DNA from 3 places in the Mesorhizobium sp. M1338 genome. Region 1 is predicted to be linked to each of the others. Evidence: riboswitches for the same ligand, from Rfam matches in the RefSeq annotation. Region 1 holds a riboswitch; each other region holds the start of a gene.

The links. Region 1 has a riboswitch for thiamine pyrophosphate ahead of thiB (thiamine ABC transporter substrate binding subunit). Riboswitches for the same ligand answer to the same signal wherever they lie in the genome.
Region 2: another riboswitch for thiamine pyrophosphate. It lies ahead of NKH19_RS30205 (YkoF family thiamine/hydroxymethylpyrimidine-binding protein); the one in region 1 lies ahead of thiB (thiamine ABC transporter substrate binding subunit).
Region 3: another riboswitch for thiamine pyrophosphate. It lies ahead of thiC (phosphomethylpyrimidine synthase ThiC); the one in region 1 lies ahead of thiB (thiamine ABC transporter substrate binding subunit).

The regions. Positions count from the first base shown of each region.
Region 1 covers NZ_JAMYLL010000003.1:140,320-143,588, forward strand. The annotation lists gene thiP (thiamine/thiamine pyrophosphate ABC transporter permease) at 1-394, opposite strand, end outside; gene thiB (thiamine ABC transporter substrate binding subunit) at 635-1,633, opposite strand; TPP riboswitch at 1,676-1,790, opposite strand; gene NKH19_RS04530 (thiamine diphosphokinase) at 1,878-2,522, shown strand; gene NKH19_RS04535 (ABC-F family ATP-binding cassette domain-containing protein) at 2,524-3,269, shown strand, end outside.
Region 2 covers NZ_JAMYLL010000065.1:3,463-6,731, reverse strand. The annotation lists gene NKH19_RS30220 (tetratricopeptide repeat protein) at 1-45, shown strand, start outside; gene NKH19_RS30215 (hypothetical protein) at 95-850, shown strand; gene NKH19_RS30210 (hypothetical protein) at 847-1,089, opposite strand; partial or broken gene NKH19_RS30205 (YkoF family thiamine/hydroxymethylpyrimidine-binding protein) at 1,137-1,538, opposite strand; TPP riboswitch at 1,529-1,641, opposite strand; gene NKH19_RS30200 (hypothetical protein) at 1,860-2,195, shown strand; gene NKH19_RS30195 (LysR family transcriptional regulator) at 2,324-3,244, opposite strand.
Region 3 covers NZ_JAMYLL010000041.1:48,665-51,933, forward strand. The annotation lists gene NKH19_RS26050 (hypothetical protein) at 292-936, opposite strand; gene NKH19_RS26055 (hypothetical protein) at 1,125-1,340, shown strand; TPP riboswitch at 1,469-1,585, shown strand; partial or broken gene thiC (phosphomethylpyrimidine synthase ThiC) at 1,689-3,269, shown strand, end outside.

The sequences.
Region 1 (3,269 bases):
ACCAGCTTCCACCGCCGATCACCGTGAACACGCCGGCGAAATAGCCGGCGCGGCCATAAAGCGCCAGCACGCCGAGTGCCGCGACGATGGCCGGCAGCGCCAACGGTATGGCGAACAGTTGCAGGATGAAGGCGCGGCCGAAGAAGCGTGGATGCCGCGACATCGCCCGCGCGACAAACAGCGCCGGCCCGACGGAGAGGAGCGTCGACAATGCCGCTTGCCAGAGCGTGAAGCGCACGACGCGCAGCAGATAGGGATCGAAGGCTGCCCAGGCGCCCGAAAGATCGTGGCCGCCTTCGAAAAGCAGGCCGGCAAACGCGCCGCCGATGAGCAGCGCGATTGCGGCGAGCGCGAGGATGCCGGCGCTGATGCGGGGGTCAGACGCGCGTTGCACGCTGGACCACCTGACTTGAGGTTCTTAGCGAAGGCCGCGTTCCTTCGCGCCCCCCTCTGTCCTGCCGGACATCTCCCCCACAAGGGGGGAGATTGGCAGTTTCCGCGCCTCGCTCATTCCAGCAACGTTGGCGATTGGCGAAATCGCCGACGACAGCCAATCTCCCCCCGTGTGGGGGAGATGTCCGGCAGGACAGAGGGGGGCGCCGTAGGACACTCATCTTTCGATCATAGGACCAAATTACTTGCTCATCACCGCCAGCCACTCATCCACCCAGGCCTTGCGGTTGGCGGCGACCTCTTCGGGGCTGAACAGCAAGGTCTTGGTCGGCTTGACCAGCTTGTCGAAGGCCGGGTTGAGCGGCTTGTCGGTCTTCCCTGCCGGGAACATCCAGTTGGTCTCGGGGATGGCATCCTGGAACTTCGGTCCGGTCATGAAGGCCATGAACTTTTCGGCCAGCGGGTTCTTGGCCCCTGTCGTGGTGATGCCCGCCACCTCGATCTGCAGGTACTCGCCCTCCTCGAAGGAGGCCGCCTGGTAGCGCTCGGTGTTTTCCGCCACCATGTGGTAGGCCGGCGACGTCGTGTAGGACAGCACCATCGGCGCCTCGCCCTTGGTGAACAGGCCGTAGGCCTCGCTCCAGCCCGGCGTCACGGTCAGCACTTTCGCCTTCAGCTTGGCCCAGGCCTCCGGCGCCTTGTCGCCATAGACAGACTTGACCCACAACAGCAGGCCGAGGCCCGGCGTCGAGGTGCGCGGATCCTGGATGACGATCTTGTCGTCGGCGCTGCCTTCTACCAGTTCTTTCAGGCTCTTCGGCGGGCTCTTCAGCTTCTCCGTGTCGTAGACGACAGCGAAGTAGCCGTAGTCAAAGGGGACAAAAGTGTCGTCGCTCCAGCCGCCCGGCACAGTGGCATCCGCCACCGCGCCATGCGGCGCGAACAGGCCGGTGGCCTTGGCATCGGCGGTAAGGTTTGTGTCGAGGCCAAGCACGATATCGGCCTTCGTCGATGCGCCTTCCAGCTTGACGCGGTTGAGCAGCGCGACGCCATCGGCAACCGAGACGAACTCCACATCGCAGCCGCATTCGGCCTCGAATTCCTTCTTCACCACGGGACCCGGACCCCAGTCGGCGGTGAAACTCTCATATGTGTAGACGGTGAGTTTGTCTTTGGCCAAGGCCGGCCCGGACAAGACCACGGTCATGGCTGAGACAAGAGCGTATAAAAGCGTGCGCATCGGCGCCTCCTTCGTTCGAATTGAAGGAATTGAGGCGTCGGACTGTCCGAAACGTCTAATCCCTCCGCCGGTACAAACCGGATCAGGTTCAGCGGGTTGGCGAGACTGCCTCTCAGCCGGTCCGCGAAGATCGCGTTCGGCACCCCGTTAGAGCGTTTCGACACATAGGCCCGGCCGATCCCTCACGCAAGTGGGAGTTTGCCGCCTTCCGTTTCCGGTGCCAGGCTGGTAAGGGCCACACGATATGAGCACATTCACCATCCTGCTTGGCGGCGACCTCATCCGCACGCCACGGCTCGACCGCCAGGTCGAAGGCTCCCGCGTGATTGCCGCCGACGCCGGCATCGGCCATGCGCGGCTGCTCGGCCTAGTCCCGGAACTGTGGGTGGGGGATTTCGATTCCGTGCCGGCCAACCTGCCGGAAAATCTCGCCACTGTCCCCCGCCGGACCTTCTCGGCGGAAAAGGACCAAACCGATGGCGAACTGGCCATCGCAGCCGCACTGGAGCTCGGCGCGACCAGCCTGGTGCTCGCCGGCGCCTTCGGCGGCAAGCGCGCCGACCACGCTTTCCTGCATCTTGCGCTTGCCCTGCGCCTTGCCGAGGCCGGAACGGAGGTGCTGCTGACCAGCGGCGCCCAGGAGGGCGTTCCCCTGCTCCACGGCAGGGCCGGTTTCGACTATGCCGACGGCACGCTGTTTTCGGTGCTCGGCTTTTCCGAACTCGCCGGCCTGACCGTCAATGGCGCCAAATGGCCACTGAATCACGTCAAGGTGGCGTTCGGTTCGTCGCTGACCATTTCCAATGAGGTCAAGGGCCGCCTCGAAATCGCGCTCGGCCACGGCCGCGCGATGCTGCTCGCTCATCCTTTTCCCTTACCTGAAAGCTGACATGGCCCCGCCCCTTCTCAACCTCGACGGGATAAAACTGACCTTCGGTGGCACGCCGCTACTCGATGGCGCCGCCTTGACCGCTTCTGCCGGCGACAAGATCGCGCTGGTCGGCCGCAACGGGTCGGGCAAGTCGACGCTGCTGAAGATCGCCGCCGGCCTGATCGAGCCGCAGGACGGCGAGGTGTTCCGCCAGCCTTCGGCGACCGTCCGCTATTTGCCGCAGATGCCCGACATGGAGGGTTTTGCCAGTGTCCGCGCCTATGTCGAGGCCGGACTCGGACCCGCCGACGACCCGTACCGCGCCAGCTATCTGATGGAGCATCTCGGCCTCTCGGGTGAGGAGCGGCCGAACGACCTGTCCGGCGGCGAGGCAAGGCGCGCGGCCCTTGCCCGCGTCATGGCGCCCGAACCCGACATCCTGCTGCTCGACGAGCCGACCAATCATCTCGACCTCTCGGTGATCGAATGGCTGGAAGAGGAGCTCGTCCGCACCTCATCGGCACTGATCGTCATCTCGCACGACCGCCGCTTTCTCGAGCGTGTATCGCGCGCCACCGTCTGGCTCGATCGCGGCCAGACGCGCAGGCTGGACAAGGGTTTTGGCCATTTCGAGGAATGGCGCGACCTGGTGCTGGAAGAGGAAGAACGCGAGCAGCACAAGCTTGGCCGCCAGATCGTGCGCGAGGAGCACTGGCTGCGCTACGGCGTGACGGCGCGGCGCAAGCGCAACATGCGCCGGCTGGG
Region 2 (3,269 bases), on a different contig from region 1:
GCCGAGACCGACCGCAAGAAAGCGCTGAGCCTCGGGGCGAAATAGAGACAAGGTTCGGGAGGGCTGCCAGATGTCGCGTTGGAGGGCTTTGAGCGTGGCGGCGGTCGCCGCTTTGTCCTTCGTTGCAGTGAAGGTGTTGCCCTGGGTGGTCGGCTTTGCCGGCGGTAAATATCTCTACCAGACGGTGGCGGGTTCGCCCGATCCACAAACGCTGACCACAGCTCAGGTAAGGGAACAGATTGAGAGCCAGGGAAGCCAAATCTTCAAGGCAATCAAGCAGGAGTTTCCAGACGACTACGACGCCGTCGTGGAAAAGATCACGGCCGTGGCCAGACTTGGAAATGTCGATCAGATGCGAAATACGAGCAGGATGGCTGTCGCCGATCTCAGGCGAAGATACGCACCCCTGCTGTCCTCGGCTCCGGATGGCAAAGCCGCCGAAGCGCTGCGTGCACAATCGGATATGCTCAACCATGTCATGGCGCGGGAAACCGCCGCCGTCTGCAACAACTACCTACGTGAAGGGCCGGGCGCACTCAGCGCGCCGGACCAGGATTTCCTGATCGACATGGACAAGGTCGGCGCCACCCTGTTTCATGCCTTCGGTGCAGCGAAGGATGGCGGTCTGCCGGCCGCCGCTGCTAGCGACGGAGACTGGTCGCTGCTGGCCGACGCTTTCATCAATGCTGGCGGCACTCCCGCCGAGATGACTGCCATTGCCAATGTCAGCCGGGACTTCGAAGGTCTCTGCCCGGCCGTGGCAAAACTCTACGCAGCCGCCCTGTCGCTGCAGGGTGAATCCGGACGACACATCAAAACCACTCTGCTCTATGAGATCGTCCGGAATTAGTCGGATCTGCTGATCTGTGTGTCTGACGTAGAGCTGCCGCACTTCGTGAGCTTCTTTGATTGGCCAGCCATTTCCTCGAAGTTCGACGCGAAGAGATAGCCGCCGATCGCGTCCATCTTGGCCGGTTCCATCGTCCCGATGGCGCCGCTTTGGCTGCGCAGATAATGGCCGTCGACCAGCATCTTCAGTGAAGCCTCGATCAGTGCCGGATTAAGCGTATCCTTGTTGGCGGCGACCAATAGGGCTGCCCGCCTCCTCGGGATGATCAACAGCGAACTGATAGCCGCGCCGCGTCGCCTCCGCGCAATTTCGCGCAGAAATGCTGGAGCGCTCATAGACGCCCGACTGCTTGAGAAAATCGATGCAGCCGTAGATCTCGTCCATATGGTCGTCGGTGCCCATCACGTAGAGCGAGAACTGCGCTGCCGCCGGCGCCGCGCACCGCCGCGATGCCGCATCCCTGCGCGGGCCGAGTGGCCCGACAGGTCCGCCAAGCGCATCGGAGCGGCAGATCGGATCATCCGGCTCGCCCGGACAGCCGCGCGAAATGGCAGCCGACAGCACGCGAGTTTGCCGCTGCGCGCCGCCACCACGAAGAGGTCGCGCACAGCGCGCCCAGCGCGCCAAGGATGACGCCGACGAAATCGTCGACCATGGGATATAGGGAAATCTGTGCGCCTGAAAACATCGCCCGCCTCGCTCCGCTGGTATTACCCAGATCAGCTTTTAGGGTCTGCGGGCTTGCCGCCCCGTCTCAGCCCCGACCGTACGGAGCACCCCCGTGGATGCGCGGGTTAATGCACCAATCAAACTGAAGTGAAAGCCATTTTTTCAGCGCGTTGCGCCAAAAAAGCATTGCGCCAGGCCTGGTTCTTGGGTCGAAGCTGCCGATGCTGCTGGAGCGGAATTTTGTCGGGAACCTTCGCTGCCGCGACCTGTTGTCCCCACAGTCGCAATGCGATCACCTTCGTAGAAACAAGCGACGAGTTCACAGAAATGGAGACAAACCATGTTCATGAAAATCATCGCAGCTTCGGCTCTTACCGTCGGTCTGGCCATGTCAGCCATGGCGCAAAGCGCCGGTAGCAACAACGCAAATGGCGATGGCAGCGGCAGCGGGAAGTCGGTGACTGTGGAGCCGAACACCCCGGCTTCGCCGAATACGGTCAGCCCTGGTACTGTCGACCCCGGCATAACCAACAGCACGACCGGCATGCCCGGCGAAATGAATTCGAACGCAGATCGAAATTGCCCGGCCGGCCCGCAGGGCGCGCAGCCTGACGCTACCCACACGTCGCCGGGCACCTCTGCGCCGACGGTCAATGACAACCATTGCGGTAAGTAGGCCATTGCTGGCCACCGAAGAAGCCGCGAGCGCATGCTCCGCGGCTTCTTTGGGCGTCAGCGGAACCGGGCACTCCTAAACAAGGCCAAGCTGGCATTATCGACCTGTTCAAGCGGCGCGGCGCGCCGTCAGCCACCCGGCAGCGTTTGGCGTCCGGCATGTGCATGCCGCAGAAAATCGACGAAGGCGCGCACGGCCGGCGGCGTATGGCGCTGCTTCTGATAGCAGAGGAACCAGCCGGAAAAGGTCGCACACCACTCATCCATCAGCGACACCAGTTTGCCGGCATCGATCAGCGGACGTACCAGCTCTTCCGCCCAGAATGCGATGCCGACGCCCTGCACCGCGGCGGCAATCGCCATGTCGCGGCTAGAGACGATCAGCGGACCGTTGACCGCGACCGAAAACCATTGGCCATCCCTGGCGAATTCCCATCTGTAGGGGCCGGCACTGCCCGGCCGGCACCAGTTGATGCAGCGGTGTTGGTGCAAATCCGCGGGTGCCGACGGCGATCCGTGACGGGCGACGTACTCCGGCGAGGCCACGGCGAGTTGGCGCTGGGTGCCGCCGAGCGCTACGGCGACCATGTCGGCTTCAAGAAATTCACCAAGTCTGGCGCTGACATCATAGCCGGCCTCGACACTATCAATGGCGGCATCGTCGATCGTCACATCGAGCACGATGTCGGGCCAAGCCTGGTGAAAACGGCCGAGCACCGGCTCGAGATAGGTGGTGGCGGCAACACTGGGCATATGGACGCGCAAGATGCCGGCTGGCATGCCACGCAAGGCTATGGCATCGCCGACCGCCGCCTCCATCTCGGCCATGGCCGGCGCGAAGCGCGCGTGTAGGCGCGCGCCGGCTTCGGTCAGCGAGAGGCTACGGGTTGTGCGGTTGAGCAGGCGCAAGCCAAGCCGCGCTTCGAGCTGGCGGATCGTCTGGCTGAGCGTCGATGCGGAAATCCGGAGATCTTCCGCGGCGCGAGCAAAACTGCCATGCGCGACGACAGTGGCAAAGGCCTTCAGCTCCGCATAGTCGCTACCCCGCATTATTTCGGATTCTCCAATGAGTATG
Region 3 (3,269 bases), on a different contig from region 1:
GGCAATTCTGCCCCAACGCCCCGTAAATGGCGCCGCCACCTTTCCGGGCGCTGTCAGCCGCTCAAGTGTATGGCCCCTTCTGCGAGACAAATGCTCAGCGTGAGTTGGAGATGATCCAGACGAAGGTCATTGCGTTGACGCAGCTCGCGAAAGCGGTTTCGATTTCTTCCACGGGACCAGTCGCCAGGGTCAGCAAACGCGCCATGAGCCACAGAGAGTTGGAGCTTCCTCCCCGTGGGTCGAAGGCTGTGAAGCTGCTCCGTTCAAAATGTCGGAGCGTTAAGGCGTCAGCTAGAAACGATAACGAAGCCCAACAGTATTCGCGTTGGAACCCTCTCCCATATTTCCAAACGTACCACCGGCGCCGGATCTGTGGTGGAGTTGATAGACAAGCTCGACGTTGGGAGCTTGCCTTAACCTGAAAGAAAGCTCGGCGCCGATGAAACCAAGGAAAGACGCGTCGCCGTCGTAATAGACCTCGCGCTCGCGTTCGATTTCGGTGGTTCCCGTAACGGCACTCAAACCGGCCGTCAGTGCTGGCGCAATCGCCAGATCGCCGATGACAAGGCCCTGGTGACGAACCCTAACCCCGGCCCAAACTTCCCCTGACGTATCGTCATCCTCGCCAAACCTTACGGCGGCCCCGGTCACACCGCCAAGAACGAAACCAGCGCCAATATCGGCGAAGTCGCGGCCGTAAGCAGCTCCGATTATGTAGTTGTTCGTATAGTCGGCGCCGAAGACGTTGATCGTGTTCCCAAATGATCCGGCCGCAAAAACGCCGCCAAAAAAATAGACGTCGTTCTTCGCCGGTTGACCGACAGCGAAAGGATCTTCGGTAGCAAAATAGATGAAGGGAGAACTGTTGTCGGCGAGAGCGGAAGTGATGGGACCGGTCAGGATCAGTGCGGCCAAAGCTGCTTGCACCCCGCGCATTCACAAGCTCCGAATCAATCCCTCAGTTGTCATCTTTCATCCGGCATTTGACGGGAAGAAGCAAGTTCCCTGCTCCACGAATTGGATGGAGTTCTATCCCATTGCTTGACCAAACCTTCTTTCCGAACTGCAGGTCGCTCAGCAAATCGGATTCCCCTTTGCCGGCACTACCTACGGGATCTGGTCGAATGAAAAAGCTCGCATCTTCCGTAGCGTTCGGCCCGCTCCGACGGTCAAGAGAGCTGCGGATCCAGACGACGTTGCGCCGCCCGCTTGCCGACCCCAAGCACGGCGAGGTGATCCGCGAGGATCTGCGCGCTGGTCTCTCCGCTGTTCCGATCTGGATGCAGGAGTTCCTGCGCGAACTCCTCGGCCCAGGCGCTCGGCACGAGGGCAAACCATGAGCACCGACGCCTACCGCCAAATCTTCCCCGACACATTCATCAGCCTTCCCGCACGACTTGATTGGCGACCGATCAAAGCCGCGGGCCAAAAGCGCTTGACAAAATAGCGTCGGCCCGCTCAATTTCGACCCATTCACCAGGGGAGTCCCGGCAAGGGGCTGAGATACTGCTGGCTTTCGCGGCGCAGTGACCCGTTGAACCTGATCCAGTTCATACTGGCGTAGGGACGGTGCAAGCGCTCTGCGGGAGTTCACGCCCGAGGTCCTATTTCGGCAGGTCCACAGAAGCGTCTTTTCATCCTTCCGGCACAGAACTGGGTCTCCAATGCATGAGCAAAGGAGCCTCAAGATGAATGCCCTCACCCCCGCCGTGTCGACAGGGCCGCTGCCTGCCTCACGGAAAATCCACAAGTCTGGCGTCCTCCATCCGCACATCAAGGTGCCGATGCGCGAAATCTCCGTCCATCCGACGGCAGGCGAACCGCCCGTCACCGTCTATGATCCGTCCGGCCCTTATACGGACCCGACTGTCAAAACCAGCATCGAAAAAGGCCTCGCCCGGCTTCGCCATGAATGGATTACGGCACGCGGCGATGTCGAAGCCTATGACGGCCGTCATGTCCGGCCGGAGGACAACGGATTCGCGGCGGGCGAGCGCCTGACACCGGAATTTCCCGTTCGCAACCGGCCGCTCAGGGCCAAGGCCGGCAAGGCGGTGACCCAGCTTGCCTACGCGCGCGCCGGCATCATTACGCCTGAGATGGAGTTCGTCGCCATACGCGAGAACCTCGGCCGCGAGACCATGCGCAGCAAGCTGCCGCGCGACGGCGAAGCCTTCGGCGCGGCGCTTCCCGATTTCGTCACGCCGGAATTCGTGCGCGACGAGGTGGCGCGCGGACGCGCGATCATTCCCGCCAACATCAACCACCCGGAGAGCGAGCCGATGATCATCGGCCGCAATTTCCTGGTGAAGATCAACGCCAATATCGGTAACTCCGCTGTCACCTCCTCGATGGCCGAGGAGGTCGAAAAGATGGTCTGGGCGATTCGCTGGGGCGCCGATACGGTGATGGACCTGTCGACCGGCCGCAACATTCACAACATCCGGGACTGGATCGTGCGCAACGCACCGGTGCCGATCGGCACGGTGCCACTCTACCAGGCGCTCGAGAAGGTTGGCGGCATTGCCGAGGATCTGACCTGGGAGGTATACCGCGACACGCTGATCGAACAGGCCGAGCAAGGCGTCGACTATTTCACCATCCACGCCGGCGTGCGGCTGCATTATATCCCGCTGACCGTTGACCGGGTCACGGGTATCGTCTCGCGCGGCGGGTCGATTATGGCCAAATGGTGCCTTCACCACCATCGGGAAAGCTTCCTCTACGAGCATTTTGCGGAGATCTGCGACATCTGTCGCGCCTACGACGTGTCCTTCTCGCTCGGCGACGGCCTTCGTCCGGGCTCCATCGCCGATGCCAACGACGCGGCGCAATTCGCCGAGTTGGAAACGCTCGGCGAACTGACGCAGATAGCCTGGGCCAAGGATTGCCAGGTGATGATCGAGGGGCCCGGCCACGTGCCGATGCACAAGATCAAGGCGAACATGGACAAGCAGCTCGCTGTCTGCGGCGAAGCGCCCTTCTATACGCTTGGACCGCTGACAACCGACATCGCGCCGGGCTACGACCACATCACCTCAGGCATTGGGGCCGCCATGATCGGCTGGTTCGGCACCGCCATGCTCTGTTACGTCACGCCGAAGGAGCATCTCGGTCTTCCCGATCGCAACGACGTCAAGATCGGCGTGATCACCTACAAGATCGCGGCCCATGCCGCCGACCTGGCAAAAGGTCATCCGGCGGCGAAAGTCAGGGATGATGCCCTTTCCCGCGCGCGATTCGAGTTCCGCTGGGAGGACCAGTTCAAT